Regions from separate parts of the Microcoleus sp. N3A4 genome, predicted to be linked through region 1. Evidence: riboswitches for the same ligand, from Rfam matches in the RefSeq annotation. Region 1 holds a riboswitch; the other holds the start of a gene.
What was found. Region 1 has a riboswitch for cobalamin ahead of QUA56_RS17620 (CbtB-domain containing protein). Riboswitches for the same ligand answer to the same signal wherever they lie in the genome.
Positions count from the first base shown of each region.

Region 2: it holds a riboswitch for cobalamin, as region 1 does, so the genes downstream of both, cobG (precorrin-3B synthase) here and QUA56_RS17620 (CbtB-domain containing protein) in region 1, are expected to answer to the same signal.

Region 1 covers NZ_JAUBRJ010000028.1:51,100-58,978, forward strand. Annotated here, with positions in the region: gene QUA56_RS17605 (FkbM family methyltransferase) at 199-1,092, shown strand; gene QUA56_RS17610 (cupin domain-containing protein) at 1,215-1,967, shown strand; gene QUA56_RS17615 (Nramp family divalent metal transporter) at 2,035-3,339, opposite strand; cobalamin riboswitch at 3,609-3,751, shown strand; gene QUA56_RS17620 (CbtB-domain containing protein) at 3,726-3,968, shown strand; gene QUA56_RS17625 (hypothetical protein) at 4,111-5,292, shown strand; gene QUA56_RS17630 (vitamin K epoxide reductase family protein) at 5,323-6,243, opposite strand; gene QUA56_RS17635 (heavy metal translocating P-type ATPase) at 6,313-7,879, opposite strand, start outside.
Region 2 covers NZ_JAUBRJ010000021.1:103,080-110,958, forward strand. Annotated here, with positions in the region: gene QUA56_RS14835 (DNA methyltransferase) at 1-1,403, shown strand, start outside; gene QUA56_RS14840 (XisH family protein) at 1,487-1,906, shown strand; gene QUA56_RS14845 (XisI protein) at 1,894-2,229, shown strand; gene QUA56_RS14850 (DUF433 domain-containing protein) at 2,278-2,664, opposite strand; gene QUA56_RS14855 (hypothetical protein) at 2,747-3,136, opposite strand; gene QUA56_RS14860 (hypothetical protein) at 3,141-3,485, opposite strand; gene cbiE (precorrin-6y C5,15-methyltransferase (decarboxylating) subunit CbiE) at 3,549-4,757, opposite strand; gene QUA56_RS14870 (hypothetical protein) at 4,840-5,076, opposite strand; adenosylcobalamin-variant (AdoCbl-variant) riboswitch at 5,281-5,360, shown strand; gene cobG (precorrin-3B synthase) at 5,403-6,938, shown strand; gene QUA56_RS14880 (precorrin-8X methylmutase) at 7,078-7,707, shown strand; gene QUA56_RS14885 (precorrin-2 C(20)-methyltransferase) at 7,704-7,879, shown strand, end outside.

The DNA.
Region 1 (7,879 bases):
AAATCGATTGACACGGCCCACAAGACTCGTATCTGTTGCCAGACGAGAGATATCTGGGCTTGGCTCTCCCCGAAATTCTGGAAGGGCCTCAGCCGATTGCTGACAACTGACGGTCGATCGCTATTGATAGGATTGCTATATGCGCGACTTTGATGTTTAATGGCTAAGGCCAACTATTCGATCGGGTAAAGCGACGCAATGTTTCAAGAATTACTGTCGGAAATTGCAATTTTCAATGAGACTAATTTTGTTCTAGTTGATATCGGTGCATCAGGCGAACCTCACCGCATCTGGCAGGAAATTGCTCCGTTTTCCTACTACATCGGCTTCGACCCAGATTCTAGGGAATTGAATGAGGAAAATTCTTGGAATTTCCAAAAATTTACCATTGTCAAAAAAATCGTAACCGATGATTCCTCTAGTCAGGTCAAATTTTTCCTAACTTCCTATCCCTTCTGTTCGAGTACGCTTCAACCCAACGAGAATTCCCAGCAGTATAGCTTTACAGAAACTTTTGACGTTGAGAGCCGTGTGGAATTACCTGCAACACGCTTGGATGAAGTCATTGGAGAGCTGAAAGTTCATGGAATTGATTGGTTAAAACTCGATTCTCAAGGTCGGGATTTAGATATCTTTCTGAGTATCGATAAATCGGTCAGAGATCGGATGTTAGCGATCGATGTCGAACCGGGAATCATAGCTTTCTATGACGGAGAAAACACCTTCGATCGAGTTCATAAAGCTTTAATTGAGGAAGGGTTTTGGCTGTCGAGTCTCAACTTTCAGAGTTTTCCTAGGGTGATGCAGAGTACGCGGAAAGCCCTCTCCAGTCAACTCGACCAGCAACAGATCGAACGATTGCCGGGGAGTCCGACAGCCGCTGAATCCAGATATTTCAGAACCCTAGAGCACCTCAAATTAGTTGATGCTAGTTTGCGCGACTACGTGAGTCTTTGGGCTTTTGCGCTCTTGGATGGCAAGGTGGGTTTTGCCCTGGATATCGCCTTACACATCTCAGACTCCTATGGCACAGATCCTGTGGGCGGTATATTGCTAGATAAAACGATCGCACTGGCGAAACAGTATAAATAGGCAATAGGCGATCGGCAAGAAAATATGGCACAATTCCTGTATACTGGTTATTCTAACCAGCCTATTGACAATCTGAAATTAATCTTAAATCAACCTTAAATTCATCTTAAATTTCAATAATCATGTCTTCTCAATTTCAGTGGCAACCTCAACCAATTCACAACGACGTATCGAGTCGAGCCGCAGTATTGCAGTCATCGCTAACCTGGTATCAGACCACTTTTACGGGCATTTGGTTTGGTGCCTTTGAGTCCGACGATAACGTTCAAGATCATCCCGTCACCATGCTGACTCGCTTCGATCCGGGTGGCTTTTTCCCGCTGCACGGACACGCCGGTGGAGAAGAAATTTTGGTACTCCAGGGCAACTTCGCTGATGAAACCGGTGTGTATCCCCCAGGATCTTATATGCTCAATCCTGAAGGGTTTATCCATCGCCCTTATAGCGATGAAGGTTGCCTGACATTTGTTAAATTACGGCAACATGGTGGAACCACTCGCCAGCGGGTGAAAACGAATATTTACGAGTTGTCCTGGCAGCCCGGTATTATTCCCCAAATTGAGGTGAAGCCACTTTACGAACAAGAGGGTTTTCCTGAAAAAGTTTGGGTGGAACGCTGGCAACCCGGCACGGCTTTGTCAAACGTAGTTGAATCTGAAGTGAAAGAAATCTTTGTCATCGAAGGTACTTGGAGTGATGAGTTAGGAGATTACCCAACTGGTAGTTGGCTGCGGTATTCACCCAATTCTCCCTATAGTCCTTCGTCGGCAACCGGTTGTCTGGTTTATGTGAAGACTTATCCTCTAGATTCAACGCGATTTATTGTTGGAGAAGACTTCCGACAGCCTTTTGAGACAACTGAGTCTTCTAGCTAAGGATTCGCAGTGTAAATTGTCAGACAAAACTTCCCCTCTGCGGGGGCTGGACTATAATTGGCAATTGCTAGAAAATGGTTTGCAACAGCAGCCAACTATTTAATCCTACTATAATACTAGCGACTAACCAAGCTACCGCTTTCAGCCAAAATGGATTCACAAACTCTCCCATCAAGCGGCGGTTTGAGGTAAACATTACCAAGGGAATTACTGCAAAAGGTAATTGCAAACTGAGAATCACTTGACTGAAAACCAGCAAATTAGTTGTACTGCCTTCACCGAACAGAATAATAGAGATCAAAGCTGGCACAATGGCCACCAGTCGAGTCAGCAACCGCCGCAACCAAGGCCGCAGACGAAAATTCAAAAACCCTTCCATCACAATCTGTCCTGCTAGAGTTGCAGTCAAGGTTGAATTCTGCCCCGAAGCCAATAAAGCAAAGGCAAAAATGGCACTGGCTGAACCCACGCCCAGCACCGGAGAAAGCAGTTTGTAAGCATCTTGAATTTCTGCTACTTCTTGATAGCCGGAAAAGTGAAATGTGGCAGCAGACAAAATCAGAATAGCTGAATTAATAAACAAAGCTATTGACAGCGCCACGCTAGAATCAATTGTGCCAAATTTTATTGCTTCCCATTTTTTATCAGCAGTTTCTTGCCAAGCGCGAGTTTGCACGATCGACGAATGCAAGTAAAGATTGTGCGGCATCACAGTTGCCCCCAAAATACCAACCGCAATATAAAGCATTGCCTGATTTTGCAAAATCTCTAGCTTCGGAACATAACCGAGTAAAACTCCTCCGGCATCTGGTTTGGCAAAAAATATTTCGGCAATAAAACAACCGCCAATAATTGCAATAATCGTAATTACCAAAGCTTCGATATAACGAAAGCCTTTCCCTTGTAAAAATAACACCATTATCACATCTAGCGCAGTGATGCACACTCCCCAAACTAAGGGAATGCCAAATAGCAATTGCAGTCCGATCGCACTTCCAACAAGTTCAGCTAAATCGCAAGCAGAAATAGCAATTTCACAAAGTATCCACAGCAAAAAACTGACTCGCGGACTGAAATAATCTCGACAAGCTTGTGCCAAATCTCGTCCCGTTGCCACTCCCAAACGCACGCAGAGTGATTGCAGCAAAATTGCCATCAAATTAGATAGCAAAATCACACTTAATAGCGCATAGCCAAACTTTGCTCCCCCCGCTAAGTCAGTCGCCCAGTTTCCGGGGTCCATGTAACCCACTGAAACCAAATATCCAGGCCCTGCGTAGGCCAGCATTTTACGCCAGAAACCTTTGCTGTTGGGAACGGGGATGCTGCGGTGAACCTCTGGAAGGCTGGGTTTGTTCTCCGAATGAGTCATTTGTTTTACGGTTAAATGATTTTCATATTCTTTTCATAATCTCACAAAGGTAGCGGAATGTCATCAGTCGGATCGAAATCCGGCAGAGTCACCGTATATAGCCTTTCTCAAAAAGATGAGGTATGACTGACAGCTTACATAACCAGCCAGACTAAGAGGGCTGAAGCCCAACAACGTACCTCATCTTTCTGAGAAAGGCTATATATTAAGTTGTGTATATTTTGTGTAACATTCTAGGCAATGTGAATGCAACAACAAAAAGTGTGGTACTGTCTGAATATCAAATCGGTTCTGGTGAGGAGCAGCCACCAGAGGTAACGGGGAAAGTTCGGTGCAAATCCAACACTGTCCCGCAACTGTGAAGGAGAAAAGTTCTCCAAGTCAGGATGCCCGCCGATGCCCAAATTTACTTAAATTCATCTGCGAGGTACATGATGACTACTCAATCTTCTTCTTCTTCAATTTGGCAACAAACGGCACGGTTGACGCTTTCAACACCCGTGCAAGCGACGCTATACATCTCCCTATGCGCTTTGACTGTCTGGACTGTTTACTTTACAACTTATCCCGCCGTTCATAACAAGGTACACTCTCTGCGCCACCACACTTTGATGGTTAGTTGTCACTAGACAAGATTGTTTTCATTTGAGATATTGCACCATTCTCGCTTAACCTGTAGGGGCGGATTCACCAATAGCTTTCTCATGTGCAGACAGATTAAATAAACCCGCCCCCACTCCACGCAAGAGTCCTTAAAAGTCCAGAATTAAAATGTCAAAATTCAAGTTTTCTGCACTCATCACTGCTGTCTGCATGATGAGTATCGTTTTCTATACTTGGGTAGGGTTTTCGCAGTCTCCACAACCAACTGTGCGACTGACTGCTGAACCGCCAATCAGTCAGATTTTACCCTTTGAAGCCGAGGCAACTACACCTCTATCTCCGGTGTCGTTAAAGTTACAAGCTTTAGATGCGGCGGGTATTCCCTTAGAGAATGCTCGAATTGGGCTGACAATTCTAACTCCGCCTAAAAATCCTTGGTTTACCACCGATTTTCCGATCGTGGAGGGAACAAAGTTGCTGGATATAGAGGCTGTTGCAGCTAAAGGTGAGTTGCAAATCCAGCAAATGCTGCCGATTAGGGGAAATTATCAATTGTTAGCAAAGGTGACTCCGATCGCCCCAAATGCTTTTACTCCTTTTGAGCAAACTTTAACACTATCTGTCCCGGAAAACGGGGTGAAGTATCGCAATTTTTGGATTTTAGCTGCGATTTTGTTGGCTGTTGGGCTAGGTGGCGGCTTGGCAATTGGAGGAAAGCCCAAAATCCAAGCAGGAGAAATAGCGCCCGAGAGAGTGCGATTGCTGTTAAGTGGGGCGATAATAATTGCGATCGCTGCCTTGTTATTTGTCAATGTGAGTGCTGAAATTGCCCAGTCTGAGATGTCGATGCCAATGTCTCACATGACTGAATCCGCACCTACAGAAAAAATTAGCCCGATCGTGAAATCTCAGGGTTTTGAGGTGCGACTTTCTGGAGATGTTAGTGCCACAGTAGGTACAACTGCTAATTTACAAGTTCAAGTCACCGATATCAAAACAAATCAGCCAGTCACAGATGTATTGTTGAATATTAAAACTATCCAACTCGAACATGATTGGATTGCTTTTGCCTACAAAGGTGCGCCAGATGCAGCCGGAAAACTACTATGGCAAGAGCAGTTTTTTGATGGCGCACCTCATAAAGTTGAGGTAGAAGTTTCTCCCCAACCAAATGCAGCCCGTCAGTTTCCACCATTGCAGGTTTCACAAACTATTGAGGTTGAGGGAGTTGCGCCTCCTCTTTCAGTGCGGTTGACTGTGTTGGCTTACTTTACAGGCATTGTAGTCGCAGGAATGGCGATCGGATTTGGATTGCAGCGCCGTTTGCTTGGGCGGTGGCGGCTAATTTAATCGACGTGCGATCGGCAAAAATCACTATTGTCAACGTTCCTGATTTGAGAGATTATTAAATTCGCGAGTTCCTTGATAGCCAGATAAATCAGCTAACTCCTGCAACGATTTTTGCCCTTCGTAAAACTTACCGTTAATTTCCCAAGTGGGAGTCCCCTGAATCTTCGCAGCTTCGCAAAGATCCCGCCGAGCATTTTTCCCTTGAGGATTGCACTCGATATAATTGATAAAGCGAGCCGCTTCTTTGCCAAAATATTCCTTCTGCGCTTGACAATGCTCGCAGGTAAAAGAGCCGTACATTTTAGCTCCCACTATTTTTAAATGTCGCGCTAAAGCAATTTCTGAACTACCGGAAGATGTTGCAGTCTTCATGCTAGTTTCCTTAGCTGTACCGAGATTATTTACATCGGCATAAAGAGCCAAAGAAGAAATCAACACTAACATAGACACCAGAATTCCTATGAAAAATAGTTGTCCGATATCATCCCATTCGCGACCGATTAATGCTAAGACAAACAAGCTAGTTGCAAATAAAGCAGAGGCAATACAATAAATACAAGCGGCTTTGATATCAACAGCCAGTACATACATCAGATAGCCGCTAAAAATCGTCATAGCTGTGCTACCAGCAAACAGAAATAGTCCCGTCCAAGACTCTAACTTAGAGCGGAGACTCTTCTGTTCTGCGGGATTGACAAATAGGGGAGCTACGGCAAAAACTATCATGCTCAAATAGCCCAAAAAACCGAACAAAGAAAGAGGCAAACCAAAGACATAGGCATAGGGACTCGAAAGCACGATGTCGCAGCCTGCGATCGGACAAACTGCCGTTCCGTTGGATAACTTGACCGCTGTTAGATAGGCAGCGATCGCAGCCCCTATCGAGGCAATTCCTGCCGTAATCGGACGATAATAACGGTGAATCCAGGGCATAGAACGTTGACGGCGCATAATATTTTTGACCTCAGAATGTATGTCTCAATTGTGGGTAAGGTAGGCAATACTCAATTTGAAAAAACTCTATTTCAAAACTCTAGTAGCATTGAAAATAGCAGCTAAAGCCACCCCAACATCGGCAAAAACTGCCTCCCACATGGTAGCTAACCCAAAAGCACCCAAAGCAATAAATATGCCTTTGACTAACATGGCAAAAATGATATTTTGCCAGACAATATTGTGAGTTTTTCGGGCAATTTGGATGGCTTCAGCCACCTTTGACGGTGCATCTGACATAATTACAACATCGGCGGTTTCGATCGCCGCATCGGAGCCCAAACCCCCCATTGCTATGCCCACATCAGCTCTAGCAAGAACGGGTGCGTCATTAATTCCGTCCCCGACAAAAACAATTTTATCGCCTTTTTTAGATTGACCGATCAGTTTTTCGATCGCCTCGACTTTTCCTTCGGGCAATAATTCGGCTAAATAGGAATCTAAACCGAGCTGTTTGGCAACACTATCGGCTACAGCTTGATTATCTCCTGTGAGCATCACGATTCGCTCAACACCCAGTTTCTTGAGGTCGCGAATAGCCTGTACAGCGTCTTCCTTAAGCTCGTCAGCAATCAAAATATACCCAGCGTAGCGGTTGTCTACCGCTAAATGCACGATCGTACCTTCAGCATTGCAGACATCGTGAGCAATATTTTCTCGGTGCAGCAAACGGTCATTTCCCGCCAGCACAATTTGATTATTTAATTTGGCTCGAATGCCGTGTCCCGCTATTTCTTCGTAATCTTTCACATCCGATGAATCTATCTTTCCGCCGTAAGCTTCCAGAATAGATTTCGCGACAGGGTGATTGGATTGAGATTCTACTTTAGCCGCTATTGCCATTAACTCTGTTTGGGAAAAACCATTCTGAGGCACAATTTTTGCTACTTTAAAAACTCCTTTTGTCAGAGTTCCTGTTTTGTCCAAAACAACTGTCTTGACTGCTGTCAGGGTATCTAAAAAAGTCGAGCCTTTAACCAAAATACCGCGCTTGGCTGCACCGCCAATTCCCCCAAAGTATCCCAGAGGAATGCTAATCACCAATCCGCAAGGACAGGAAATAACTAACAAGACAAGGGCGCGGTAAACCCATAAAAATCTGTCTGCATTAGTTGCTCCTGAAATGAACAAAGGCGGAATTAAAGCCACTGCTAGCGATGCAAATACTACAAAAGGCGTGTAGTAACTGGCAAATTTGCTGATAAATTTCTCAGTTTCAGCTTTTTTGCTTCTGGCATTTTCTACTAATTCCAAAATTCGGGAGATTGAAGATTCGCCGAAGAGTTTGGTAACTTTGACGGTGAGAACTCCTGTCTGGTTAATTGTTCCCGCTAAAACTGTTTCTCCAGCTTTCACTGTTCGAGGTACTGATTCTCCAGTTAGTGCAGACGTGTCAATCTGAGAGTTGCCGTCGATAATTTCACCGTCTAAGGGAATTTTTTCTCCCGGTTTGACAAGGATGATATCGCCGACGGCTACTGTTTCTGGTGCAACTTTTTTGATGTCGCCATTTGCTTTGAGATTGGCGCTGTCTGGGCGAATTTCTAAAAGCGATCGGATCGATTGGCGCGATCGCCCGATCGCAAATTCTTGA
Region 2 (7,879 bases), on a different contig from region 1:
CAGCAGCAATTAAAGGGCAAGTTTCGGGATTACTAAATAAAGTAACGGATGAGTTAGATAAAGAAGAGGGAGAATCAAAAATTAAATTTGTATCAAAATTAGGTAAAATATGCTCTGATTTAACTGTAGGTGCTGATATTAGCTCAGCACGAGTTCTTCGTGCCAATGAAAAAATTGGTAATAGAGGAGTCCAGTTAATTGGATCTGGCTTTATAGTAACGCCTAATGAGGCATTACTTTTAGGGATTGACACAGTACCGGATACTGAGAAATATATTCGCAGATATCGGAATGGGAGGGATATCACAGATAGATCGAGAAATCTAATGGTAATTGATTTGTTTGGTTTAGAAGAAAACGAAGTGAAAGATAAATTTCCACGTCTCTATCAGTGGATTCTTGAGAGAGTCAAGCCAGGGCGTGACGAAAACAATCGAGAATCGTATAAAAAAAAATGGTGGATTTTTGGTGAACCTGTTGTAACCACACGCAATGCACTAAAAGGTTTGAACAGATACATAGTCACCTGTAGAACTGCAAAGCATCGAGTTTTCACGTTTTTAGAGTGTGATATTATACCAGACGCAAAACTAATAACAATTGCATTAGATGAGGCATATTTTCTAGGTATTTTATCATCTAAAGTTCATGTTAATTGGGCTATGAGAACTGGGGCATGGTTAGGAGTTGGTAATGACTCTAACTACAATCACTCAGAATGCTTTGGTAAATTCCCCTTCCCCGACCCCACCGACACCCAAAAACAAACCATCCGAGAACTCGGAGAACGCCTCGACAGCCACCGCAAACGAGTCCAAGCCACTCACCCCGAAGTCACCATCACCGGGATGTACAACCTCCTCGAAAAACTCCGCCTTGGCGAACCCCTCGACGACAAAGACAAAGCCTTCAACCAAAAAGCCCTAGTCTCCACCCTCAAACAAATCCACGACGAACTCGATGCCGCCGTATTTGCCGCCTATGGTTGGGAACCCACCCTCACCGACGACCAAATCCTCGAAAACCTCGTCACCCTCAACGCCCAACGCGCCGAAGAAGAACGCAGCGGACTCATTCGCTGGCTGCGTCCCGACTACCAAGCCCCAGGCGAAACCTACGTGCAACCATCCCTTGCAGGCATCACCACCGAAACCGAAACCTCGATCGCCCCCACGGAACAACAACCTTTCCCCAAAACCCTCAAAGAGCAACTTTCCGCCATCCGCGACTTATTTCGCACCCAAAGTGGCGAATGGACTGCCGCCCAAGTCACCGCCCATTTCAAAGGCGCCAATCGCAAACAAAAAGTCATTCTCGACTGTCTGGAAAGCCTAGAAGATTTGGGGATTTTGCTCAGTCATAATGAAGGTGGCATCACATTCTGGCACTTCGCAGAAGTTTAAAATACTCGGTAAGTTTTGCTTTGTGATTGTTATCATAAGCTTATCGGACAAAATGAAATGTATATTTTTGAGACTCTGAAAGTATGGCAGCTAAAGATAAATTTCATGATTCGGTAAAGAGGGGTCTTGAAAAAGAAAAATGGACGGTTACTCACGATCCATTGAAGCTTGAGTATGCAAAAAACGAGCGCGTGGAGATTGACTTGGGAGCAGAAAGACTCTTGGGTGCAGAGAAAGCAGGAGAGAAAATCGCAGTCGAAATTAAGAGTTTTTTGAACGATTCCGCATTATCTGATTTTCATACAGCCTTGGGACAATTTTTGAATTATCGATTAGTCTTAGAAGAACTCGATCCAGAGCGTACCTTATATTTAGCAGTTCCACTTGCCTCTTACGAATCGTTCTTCCAACGCGAATTACCCAAAGCATCAGTCAAACGACATCAAGTTAAAATTATTGTATACAACCCAGTACGGGAGGAAATAGTCAAATGGATCGACTAGATTATTATCGCCAGTGCATCGAAAAGTTGCTGATCGAATCGGGTGAAGACCCGCCGGTTAATGGTCAGATTGAAGTAGAATTCGTTTTTGACAAAGAACGCGATCGCTATCTGGTTATCGATTTAGGATGGAATGAACATCACCGTATTTATAACTGCTTCATTCACTTAGATATCAAAGATGGAAAAATTTGGATTCAGCGCAATCAAACCGATCGAAGTTTTGCTGATGAATTAGTACAAATGGGGATTGCGAAAGAAGAGATCGTGTTAGGAGTTCAGCCTCCCTATGCGCGACAGTATACAGGGTTTGGAGTTGCATAGGAAAGTGTTGCAGCAGTGTGAGATGGTAGGTATCGAGAATATATTGATTCATAGGGTCTCAGACTCAGGAAAATCGATATCAGCATTTCGATCTTGGCGATAGGTCTGAACATATTCCGTGACTTCATTCAACAACGGGTTACATCTCAAAAGAGGTGAAACATTCAACATCGGACGCGCCTCATACCAAGCAATCCGATCGTCTATTTCTGGCTGATTGTCCAGATAAAAGCTAATCGCATCAAACACTTGAGCTGCCGTCACGAGTTGCAGTAACTTCTGTGGAATTTCTTCAGGCTTGATTCCTGATTTCCAAAACACCACAATATCCCGTACAGTAACTTGAGTGTCTGCAATAATCGGTTCCCCCTGCAAAACTTCAGGATTGCGGGTGACATAGCGAGAAATGCTTGTAGGAGACAGCGAACTGGTCATAACGACCTCATCAGAAAATGTAAACTAGCCTTCATCTTAGCGTAGCGGACAGAAGATGCCTATTATTTCCCAAACTCCTTCTCTATTCCATTTGCAAATACTCCAATACCAGCAACCGCAAATAGTCTAGCATTCGGATATACGATCGCATTTGAAGATAGCCCGATCGCGTCTCATCATAAAACTGAGCGATCGCAGAACGATCGAACACCCGAAGCTGATGTAACTCTGCGATCGCTTGCTCGCGATTCTCAACCTCTGCGCGCTCCTCAATCTGACTAGCATAACCGCGAATACTTACTGTTACTAACTCAAGCTCCTCCAGAAACGAAAAATCTTCCTCGGAACCAAAATACCTCTGAGATATCTCTTTGCGCTCTGATTTAGTGTTTTGATAGTCAACTGTCAACTGTGCCAAAAGTTGCACAATAATATCTTGTTGAATCGCTAATTTGTTCTGAAATTGTGCCATATCGCTATTCCTCATTAATGCCATAAGTCACGATTTTCTCAACACCATACTGGTCAGCTCGCACAATTAAAAACTCATTGCCCTTTCGGTAAATAGCGGCTCCATCCTGCCGATATCCCGTCCGAGGAACTCTTACAGCACCTCTAGTGTTGAAGTTGTGTGCCTTACGCAGATATTTGAGTGGATCGAATCCTTTTCTTTGTGAATGGTCTAACACACTTTGGGCCACAGTTCGATAAGTTCCTCTATCCCATTCAGACAGATATTGCTGTAGTTCGATAACTTCAGTATTGGAATAGTCTTCAAACAGTCGCTCTAAATAAGGATCAAGGGATGATTCGTCTGGCATTTTCACTCTAATTCCAGAGGATATTATTTATCATAGCTTTCCAGGAAAAAGACCGATCGCCTTTCATCTCTTAACTACCGCCCACTGAGTAATCGGTGCCAGCGGTTTCCAACCCTGAAAAGAACCGATCGCCCCTACTCGCTGAATCCCAATTCTAATTAGTTCCCCACCATAACGATCGTGCCACTGCAAAACTTTAAATTCGCTCTCAACTGTCACGGCATTCACAACTAATCGGCCGCCCTCACCTAAAGCATTCCAGCAAGTTTCCAGCACAGCTTCTGCGGTGACACCGCCACCAATGAAAATAGCATTCGGTTGAGGCAAATTTGTCAGGGCTTCCGGCGCTGATCCCGCCACGATTTCGAGTTCGGGAACGCCGAAAGTCGAGGCATTTTCGGCAATGTATTGCAGCCGAGTCGGATGGCGTTCGATCGCGATCGCCCTGCACCGAGGATGACTCCGCATCCATTCGATCGCGATCGAACCGCAGCCAGCCCCCACATCCCAAAGCAACTCTCCCGGAATCGGTGCTAACGCTGACACAGTAACGGCTCGAACCTCTCGCTTGGTAAGTTGTCCGTCGTGGCGATATGCAGCATCCGGCAAACCCGCAGTTCGGGGAAAAAGCAGGGTTTCGCGATCGGCTGCAACTGCGATCGCGATCGCGTTCAAATCAGCCAAATCCGCTGCATTCCAGGCTGCTGCTACCCCCTCGATCCGCCGTTCCGAGTTCCCTCCCATCCGCTCGAACACGGTCATCAAACTGCTGCCAAACCCCCGCTGTGTCAACAATTGGGCCACCTTTCCCGGCGTGTGTCGATCGGCGCTCAATACCAGCAAGCGCGCCCCCGGCGACAAAGCAAGGGCGATCGATGCGATCGGGCGATTTGTCAAACTGAAAGTCTCAACATCCGCCAAAGCCCAACCCAAACGGGCGCAAGCAAGACTAAAAGCCGATGCAGCGGGAATTACAGTCATTTCGGAAATAGGAATTTTGCGCGACAGCGTGACGCCGATGCCGTGACACATGGGATCGCCGCTGGCTAGCACGCACACAGACTGTCCCCGGCGGCGGATGATTCGATCGACTGTTGCTTGTATCGGCGAAGCCCAAAGCAATTGTTCGCGGGTGTCGTCGGTTGGTAGCATTGCGAGGTGACGGGCACCGCCGACAACGACTTGAGATCGATCGAGTAGACAACGGGCGATCGCACTCAATCCCGAAAGTCCGTCTTCGCCAATCCCCACCACCGAAAGCCATTTGTGCATTGCGCCCTTACTGCTAATTACTACTTATCGATTCTAAAGAATAATATCGGATTTCCATTCACAATTCTTTCTTCTACTTGCCTCATTCCGAGTCTTTCTGCGACTTTAAGCGACTCAATGTTTGGGCGATCGCAGCTTGATTTGAAAAAAAAAATTCTCTTCCTTGGCGGCAGTTTTCTTTGCCGCTAGTAATTGTACCATCTCCTTCAATCATCACAGTGTCATCCGAGTAGTATTTTTCCAAAGCTACTGATGTTTGGAATGTCTCAACAAGGTGATTGATATCTGCGAGTTTGATTTGCAATTCTTCAATTGTCATAAATAACGCGATCGCAGGTTTTATAGCCGAAGTTAGAAGTCACGCACTCTGAGAGTGATTTTGACTTTGATTATAGATTATAAAAAATTATTCAGGGATCAGCAAGACAATAAAACGAATTTCCCCCCTAACAGGCGAGCTCGCCCGGAGATTTGTTAAGAAACTCGATCGATCTGGCTGATGCCGATCGACTTGTGATAGATTTCTTAAACCTGAAAGCGGGAAAGTCCGGTGCAATTCCGGCGCTGTGCCGCAACTGTCAAAGTCAGAATGCCGATTTCAGGAGTTTACTTTAGATTCCCTGCGTCGCACGGGGAGGAGTTTCTTTGTTAGCTTTGAGTGAATTGCCGACTTGTCCTGGTTTATTTTACGGTTCCCGCGCCCGAGACGGAATATTATCGAGAATGCGGATTCCGGGGGGGATTTTAAACGCGCAGCAGTGTCGGACGATCGCGGATTTGGTCGATCGATACAGTACCGGTTGTTTGCAAGTAACGAATCGGGCGAATTTGCAAATCCGAGACTTGAATTCGCCAGTTTCTGATGAAGTTTGGCAAGATTTGCTGGAATTGGGATTGGCATCTCGCCGCGTTGAAGTTGACCCGATCCGCAATATTATGGCAAGTCCGACAGCAGGGATCGATCGACAGCAACTACTCGATACTCGCCCGCTAGTGAAAGCTTGGGATGATTACCTGCAAACACATTCCGAGTTGTCGGAACTTTCGCCTAAGTTCAGTATTGGCTTTGACGGCGGGGAATCGGTTTCGATCCGCGATTTACGCAACGATATTTTATTAGCTGCTGAAGGGCGTTCAACCAAATCAGAAATCGTTTTTCGGCTGCATTTAAACGGCGACACAGGGATTTTAATCCAAGAATCGCAATGTATTTCAGTATTAGCCGCCCTCGCTAGCGCCTATCTTGAATACACCAAAAATAGACCTCGAATTGATGGCAAAAAACCGCGTTTGCGTCACCTGCTGGCAGATTGGGGCGCTGAAAGTTATCTAGAAAGGGTACAGCAGAATTTACCATTTTTATTGCAATACACATCTTGCACCTTTCTCAAGAACAGGCAAGATGCCTGTTCCACAAACAGTGAATTTCCTTGTGGGGTGGGCATCTTGCCCGCCCGATCGATCGCCTCATCTGAAAAATCCATCCCCAATCACCAACATCTCGGCATTTACCCTCAGCAACAGTCCGGTTTCTCCTACATGGGAATTGCACTGCCCCTAGGTAAGCTAGAATCAAAACAACTGCGGAATTTGGCAAATTTAGCCCAAAATCTAGCCAGCGGTACCCTGAGACTTACGCCGTGGCAAAATCTGTTGATTTCTGACATCCCCAACTCCCAGCTTTTTGAGGTAAAACAGCAAGTAGCCGATGTGGGATTGCACTCGTCGGCGACTCGCCTAGATTCGTGCTTGGTGGCTTGTGCCGGCAGCAGCGGCTGTGCGTCGGCGGCGACAGATACTCAAAGTCACGCCTTAGCAATGGTGAGGGATTTAGCGGAAAAATTGACGATCGACCTGCCGATTAACATTCATTTCAGCGGTTGCGAAAAGTCCTGCGCCCAGCACCGGCCAATTGATATCACGCTGGTAGGAATTCAGATTGAGCGGGGACACGAGATAATCGAAGGTTACAACATTTATGCAGGTAGAAAAGATTTACCCTTCGGACGGCAAATTTTCCAGAGGGTGAGTGCGGTCGAGATGCCCGGTGCGATCGAGCGAATGTTGCGGGTGTATCAGCGGTTTCGAGAGCCTTTGGAGTCATTTGGTGAGTTTGTCGATCGGCAGGCGATCGACCAATTGCAGGAGTTGTTCAGCACCGAAAAATGGAATTTAAAGTAAAAAAATATCCCATTAAAACTGACAAATTTTAATCATTTATCTTTCTATATCTCTCGATATTTCTGCCTTCGCGCCTTCGCGGTTTATTCAAAAAATCTATTTCACAAATCAAACAAAATTCCCATAACAGTTTTAAACAATGATTGACTACATTCGAGACGGAACAGAAATCTACATCAAATCCTTTGCCACAATTCGATCCGAAACAGATTTGTCAAACTTGCCGCCCGATTTAGAATCGGTAGCCGTGCGACTAATTCACAGTTGCGGCATGACCGATATTGTTGCAGATTTAGCAGCTTCGCCCGGTGCAGCCACCTGCGGACGCCAAGCCCTCTCAGCAGGTGCGCCGATTCTCTGCGATGCCCGGATGGTGGCCGAAGGCATCACTCGCAAACGCCTTCCCGCTGACAATCAGGTGATTTGCACCCTCTGGCATTCCGAAATCCCGGAGTTGGCGCGGCAAATGGGAAATACTCGATCGGCCGCGGCCGTGGATTTGTGGCTAGACAACTTGCAGGGTGCGGTGGTGGCAATTGGCAATGCCCCGACTGCTTTGTTCCGACTGCTGGAAATGCTGGATGCCGGAGCACCCAAACCGGCTTTAATTCTGGGTTTCCCGGTAGGATTTGTGGGGGCGGCCGAATCCAAAGCCGAACTGGCCGCCAACAGTCGGGGAGTGCCATTTATGACGTTGCACGGGCGGCGCGGTGGCAGTGCAATGGCAACGGCGGCCGTGAATGCGTTAGCTAAAGAGGACGAACTATGACTGAGGCTACTGGTAAATTGTACGGTTTGGGTATTGGGCCTGGCGATCCTGAGTTGATTACTTTGAAAGCTTATCGGATTTTGCAATCGGTGCCGGTGATTGCCTATCCGGCGATGGAAAATGGTAAGGTGCTGGCGCGGGCGATCGTCGCGGATTATCTGCGCCCGGAGCA